Regions from separate parts of the Brevibacillus sp. HB1.3 genome, predicted to be linked through region 1. Evidence: riboswitches for the same ligand, from Rfam matches in the RefSeq annotation. Region 1 holds a riboswitch; the other holds the start of a gene.
The links. Region 1 has a riboswitch for thiamine pyrophosphate ahead of thiS (sulfur carrier protein ThiS). Riboswitches for the same ligand answer to the same signal wherever they lie in the genome.

Region 1 (3,275 bases):
AAGGGAAGATTTCACCGCGCTCCTCAATCATCGAACGTCCACCCCAGCGGAATGTTGGAGGATTGTCTCTCAGCCAAAGATCTGCGGCAGCCGCACGCCCGACGTGATCCTCGATCTCTCGAATAATCTCTTCGTAGGATTCGTTCGGATAAAAGTGAACGGTAATCCACAGGGCGCAACGGTCTGCGATGAACGCAGCGTGCCGGCCTCCCTCGATGACTGCGGGATTGATCGTATTGCTGCCAGGCGGGAAGCCGGGATAGGACTTCATGACAGCCCAGTCCCGCTCCAGCTCCTGTAGTGCGGTGATCACCTTCGTCATTTTTTCAATGGCAGAAGCTCCCCGGACGCGTCCGCCTGCATGAATCGTCTGTGCACGCATCCCGTCATGCAGCGTCGTCGGACTCTCAATCGTGATCCAGCCTGTAATGACCCCGCCCTGCCCTTGCATTTGCAGATTGCTCGTGTCCACTACAACGGCGTAGTCAGCCTGATAGCCACGCTCGATAGCGACCAATGTCCCCGCTTCACCTGCTTCTTCTCCGATGACGGATTGGAAAAGCAGATCGCCTTGAAGCTCGATTCCGTGTTCGCGCAGCATTTGGATCGCAAACAAGCTCGCTGCGAGTCCGCCTTTCATATCCGCAACCCCACGGCCGTACAGGCGCCCATCCTTGCCGTGTGTCAAAGCAAAAGGTGGATACGTCCACCCCGTGTCATCACCGACTTCAGCCACATCGATATGCCCGTTGACAATCAAGCTGTTTGCGTGAGTCGAAGCACTCCCTGATAAACGACCAACAATATTGTCGTCTCCCGGATATACCGTCCAGCGATCTACCTCGAATCCCATCGCTTGCAGCCTGTCGGCGATTGCTCCTTGTGCGGCATCGCTATTTCGCGCGGGAGGACTCACAGTCGGATGAGAAACGAGCTCTGCCAATAAAGCGAACAGCTCTTCTTTGCGGCTGGCGATCGATTCTACCGCTTCTGTCAGTCGATCCACGCTACTCAATCATCCCTTCGACCGGGCTGCTCGCGGACGCGTAACGCTTTTTCGCGATACGGCCTGCCAAGAAGCCTTTGCGACCTGCTTCCACGCCGAGCTTCATCGCTTCTGCCATCAGGACAGGATTGTCAGCGAGGGCGACTGCTGTATTCAACAAGACACCATCAGCACCCAGCTCCATCGCTTTCGCGCAGTCTGCTGGCGAGCCAATTCCTGCATCTACGATAATCGGTACTTTGGCATCCTCAATGATAAAGCGGAGGTTGTTTTCGTTGACAATCCCTTGCCCGGAACCAATTGGTGAGGCACCTGGCATAACCGCATGTACGCCAACCTCTTGCAGTCGTCTGGCAAGAATCGGATCGTCATTGGTGTAGGTCAGCACGATAAAGCCTTCTTCCACCAAGATTTTCGAAGCCTCGAGCGTGCCAATCGGGTCAGGGAGAAGTGTTTTCGGGTCTCCAATAACCTCGACCTTGATCATGTCACACAGCCCAGATGCTTTAGCCAAACGGGCTATGCGCACTGCTTCTTCTGCTGTATAGGCACCTGCTGTATTTGGTAGTAGGGTGAATTTTTTCAAATCGAGTTGTTCCAAAAAGTTCGGTTCTTGCGGATTTTCCAAATTCAAGCGACGAATCGCAAAGGTCAAAATTTCTGCTTCCGACACCTCTACCGCTTTCCCTTGTGTATCCAAATCAGCGAATTTACCAGTCCCCAGAAGCAAGCGGGAGCGAAACTCGTACGATCCAATTTTCAATGTATCCATCATGATGATCATCCTCCTCCGACAAAATGAACGATTTCTATGCGATCTCCGTCTGCAATCGGTGTTTGTTCGTACGCAGAGCGATCAATAATGTCACCATTTCGCTCAACGACGACAATCTTCTCTTGCAGGGAATAAGAAGCGAGCAAAGCCCGCACTGTCGTGATCTCTTCCGCCAACTCTACTTTTTTCCCATTCAGCTGAACAATCATTGATTACCTCCTTCTACTGGAAAAAAAACGGCTTCTCCCGCCTGCCTGAGTCGATTCAGACAAACAGAAGAAGCCGTATACCCATCCCATCTCACCGGACGAATGGCATAAAAAAACCATCCGCCTCGGATGGTTGAGTGTCATCTTATCATGTATGCACGCAAACAAGCATAGTTCCGCTCGGTTGCGACACCGTGATACTGATTCCAAATACCTCTTCCTCCGCTGGCATGACCCAGGTCAGGTTCAACGGTCAGTAACACACTCGTCACAATCTCAGCCAACGTTGCTTGGCTCCCGTTTGGTAGTAAAGCTATGCAATTGTCGTACATTCGAGTACTACAGTACCACTCTATTTCGTGTTTGTAAAGGCTTCCTTGTGCATCTTTTCCAGCTCAACGAGACAGCGTTCTGCCCAAGCTGCCATTTTCGAAAGCTTTTCCATTTCTCTCTCCATCGCTTGGCGGACAGATTCCTTGTAGTCGGGAATCGCTCCATTATAGCGAATGAGCCCTTGGACAGGCGTCATGAATTTTTCCATGTACGACAGTGCTGGGCGCTGGTGAAACAGCGGCACATCTACTTCGTAGGAAGAATGCAAATCGCCTTGCGTCGGGAATTTGGTAACTGCCAGCACCTTTACCAGCAGCTTCGAATCGTGGATTTCCAATACTTCTGCAATATATTCACCCGTTCGCTGCGAAACGCGAACGATATCTCCCGGATTCCAGTTCATCGCGGTTTCCTCCATTTCTTGAATCGAATGCATTTACAAAAGTGAAGCTTCTAGCAGTTTGCGTGCATGCAGCAGTACTTCTTCCGCATCCACTACTGCCTGACCGCCCCCCTGTGCCATGGCAGGATTTCCCCCACCTTTTCCATTAATGACCGGCAAGGTTTCTTTCAACACTTGATTGATGGCTACCTTGACTTCTTGCCCACGCCCAAACACGATTTGCATTTTGTCTTCGGTAGTAGCAGCCAAGAGGCAAATTGCATCTGGGGCCAAAGCGGTAGCCAGCTGTGCGAACTGCTGAAGTTGTTGAATGGTTTTGTCTGTGAAGGTACACATAATGAGGCGCGACTGACCGAGTTGGCTAGCAGCCGCTAGTTGTTGATTGACTTCCACTTCCAAGAGCTGCTTATCCACTTCTGCCAATTTTGCCTTTAAGGTGTCGCGTTCTGCAAGGAGGCGTTCCGTCTGTGCGATCAGTTCGCCTTCATTGGTTGCGAGCAGCTTCGCTGTATCGCGAACGACAGCTTGCTTTTGGTTGTAGTCCCGCAA
Region 2 (3,275 bases), on a different contig from region 1:
GTTTCAAGCTCCGCGAACTGTGCCTCGTCATTCGCATCCGCAATAGAGCCAGGACGCAGTCCATCCCCGAGGGATACACAAATGTCATAGGCCTTCAGGATTTCGCAAATTTCAGTGAAATGCGTATACAAAAAGTTTTCCTCATGATGGGCCAGGCACCATGCGGCCAAAATGGACCCACCGCGAGAGACGATGCCGGTAACACGGTTCGCTGTCATGGGGATGTAGCGCAAAAGAACGCCAGCATGAATCGTGAAGTAATCGACGCCTTGTTCCGCCTGCTCAATCAAGGTGTCTCGGTAAACCTCCCATGTCAAATCCTCGGCTTTCCCATTAACTTTTTCAAGTGCTTGATAAATCGGGACAGTACCGACTGGAACGGGGCTGTTGCGGATAATCCACTCCCGCGTGGTATGTATATGTTTTCCCGTCGAGAGGTCCATAATGGTGTCGGCACCCCAACGAACAGACCAAATCATTTTTTCGACCTCTTCTTCCATCGAAGAGCTGACGGCTGACGTTCCGATGTTGGCATTGATTTTGACATGAAAATTGCGGCCAATGATCATCGGCTCGCTTTCCGGATGATTGACGTTAGAAGGAAGGATCGCACGTCCAGCGGCGATTTCTGCCCGTACAAATTCAGGGGAGACACCCTCACGAATAGCAACGTATTCCATTTCCGGTGTGATGATATTTTTTCGGGCATAATGAAGCTGGGTAACATTTTTCCCTGGCTTTGCCCGTTTTGGTTTGTAGTCCTCTCGAGGGAAAGTGGGAAGGGTGGTAGCCTTTTCTTCGTTTCGGATGCCGTCGTCGACTAGTTGTGGTTCGCGACCGACATACGTTTCCGCATCATTTCGCTCATCGATCCACTGATGGCGAACGGAGGGCAGTCCTGCTTGAATGTCAGGAACGTAACCCGTTGCGGTATACTCGCCACTCGTATCGTACACGCGAAGAGGAGGATTGGGTGTGGAGCCAGACAATCCTTCGGTAGGATGAAGGGAAATCTCGCGCATTGGGACACGGATGTCCGCACGACTACCTGTTTCGTATACTTTGCGACTACCTGGAAAAGATGACACCAATGACATAAAAAAACCTCCTTGTTTTGGTTGCACGAAAGTGAGAACCGTTAGGGAGGCGAAAGAAACTTCCGCGAAAAAGCGCCGCATAAACAACATGCGACGCCAACGCGAGAGTAGAGAAGAAACGGGTATCCTAAAGATACGCGCATCTTTTCGTGTCGTATATGACATTCCTCCGCTGGCATTACCCAGTTCAGGTTCAACGGTCGATGGCACAGTACCATCCTCTCAGCCTGGTGAATCCCAAGCTCCCGTGCTTTTTTATTTTGGATTGCAAGAATAGGATAACGGGAAGTCCATCTAATTTCAAGGGAAATTTTCCAGCAGGAAATTGCAGGTGTGCAACACATTTTCCTCCTCCCTATTCTCGTGAACCGGACTAAAACTGTTTCTGTAGACCCACATGATTCCGATCTGTTACGATGAAGTTCGAAAAAAAGCAACTGCTTCCAGCGCTTTGATTTTCCTCGTTGTCGAAGCAGGATGGAGAAGTATTTTGAGGTGATGAGGTATGGATGTTTATTCGGATCTAAAACAAGGAGAACGTGGAGCGTGGGTGAGTATTTTCGCCTACATTTTCTGCTCTGTACTAAAAATAGGAGTTGCGTATGTCACTGCATCAGAAGCTTTAATGGCCGACGGTCTTAACAACTCAACAGATGTTGTCGCATCGATTGCTGTTTTGATCGGGCTGCGTATCGCAAGGAAACCACCTGATAAAGATCACCCGTATGGCCATTTCCGGGCCGAGACGATCTCAGCACTTGTCGCATCATTTATTATGCTATTTGTTGGAGTTCAGGTCATTACGAATGCTGTACCATCCTTATTTGACCCAAAACATTCGGCTCCTGACCTGTTGGCAGGGTGGACAGCACTTGCGACCGCCGTCATTATGCTTTTCGTCTATCGCTACAATAAAAAACTCGCCATCAAAACAAACAGCCAAGCACTAGATGCAGCAGCCGCTGACAACCGTTCAGACGCATTCGTCAGTATCGGGACGTTTATCGGGGTGGCTGGCGCACAGTTTCAATTGAATTGGCTGGATCCGTTAGCTGCTTTTGTTGTTGGTCTCATCATTTTGAAGACTGCGTGGGATATTTTCAGGGAAGCAACCCACCGTTTGACAGATGGCTTTGACGAAAGCGAACTCGCGGACCTGAGGGCTACAATTTCCTCGATTTCGGGGGTGAGGGATATTAGTGACATCAAAGCCCGCTACCATGGAAGCAGCGTGCTGGTTGATGTTGTGATCCATGTAGATCCAGGTCTGAATGTGGTGGAGAGTCACACCATCACCGAAAAAATTGAAGAACAGATGCGCAAGATTCACCGTATTAACGCCGTTCATATCCATATTGAACCGTGTAGAAAAATGGCGCCTAGTTAGATTCCGTCATGGGAATACCAAAAAACCTGTCCAGTGTGGGCAGGTTTTTTTGCTGTGTGTAGCTAACCAGTAGTAGCCTTCTTTTTGCGGAGTGTTTTGGTTGTAGAAGTAGTCGTAGTCTTTTTGGGACTGGCTGGCGCCGCCTTTTTCGCTGCCTGCTCTTTTTCGGACGAGGAGGCAGCGGTGGTGCGTTTTCGCGCAGGCTTTGACGGAGTTGGTTCTGGCTCGATTTTGATGGGCATAGCGGCTTGACCAGCTGTAGATTCCAAGCTTTCTTTTAGGGCCTGCATGAGATCGATAACATTGGTTCTTGCCACTGTAGGGGCAGTGGCGATCTCCTGACCCTCCAATTTTTTCTCAATCAGTTTTTGCAGATCGGATCGATATTCATCCGTATATTTTGCTGGATCAAAAGGGATTGTCATATTGCTAATGAGCTCAGTTGCCATCTTCAGTTCGTTTTCGGCCAACGGTACAGCGGCTTCAGGCAAGGCAGGCACTTGACTAACGGGACGTACCTCATCTGGATAAAAGATCGTCTCCAGCATGATGCAATGTTCATACAGTCGGATAACGGCCAGGCTTTGCCGATTGCGCATCGTCACCTGTGCAACGCCGATTTTTCCTGTCTGTTCCATAGCGGATCGCAGCAAGGCGTATGCTTTTTCGCCAGTGTCCTGTGGAGATAGGAAATAGCTCTTATGAAAATAAACGGGATCGATCTCTGACAAGTCTACGAAGTCGATAATTTCAATGGCTCTACGTGTTTCTGGGGTAATGGCTTCCAGATC

Region 2: linked by a shared signal. The riboswitch ahead of thiC (phosphomethylpyrimidine synthase ThiC) and the one ahead of thiS (sulfur carrier protein ThiS) in region 1 are both predicted to bind thiamine pyrophosphate.

The regions. Positions count from the first base shown of each region.
Region 1 covers NZ_JABMIT010000001.1:958,371-961,645, forward strand. Annotated here, with positions in the region: gene HPY31_RS04515 (acetylornithine deacetylase) at 1-1,015, opposite strand, end outside; gene HPY31_RS04520 (thiazole synthase) at 1,008-1,781, opposite strand; gene thiS (sulfur carrier protein ThiS) at 1,787-1,990, opposite strand; TPP riboswitch at 2,191-2,301, opposite strand; gene kapB (kinase-associated lipoprotein KapB) at 2,343-2,726, opposite strand; gene HPY31_RS04535 (alanyl-tRNA editing protein) at 2,760-3,275, opposite strand, start outside.
Region 2 covers NZ_JABMIT010000003.1:411,527-414,801, forward strand. Annotated here, with positions in the region: gene thiC (phosphomethylpyrimidine synthase ThiC) at 1-1,097, opposite strand, end outside; TPP riboswitch at 1,244-1,356, opposite strand; gene HPY31_RS09615 (cation diffusion facilitator family transporter) at 1,603-2,484, shown strand; gene ku (non-homologous end joining protein Ku) at 2,547-3,275, opposite strand, start outside.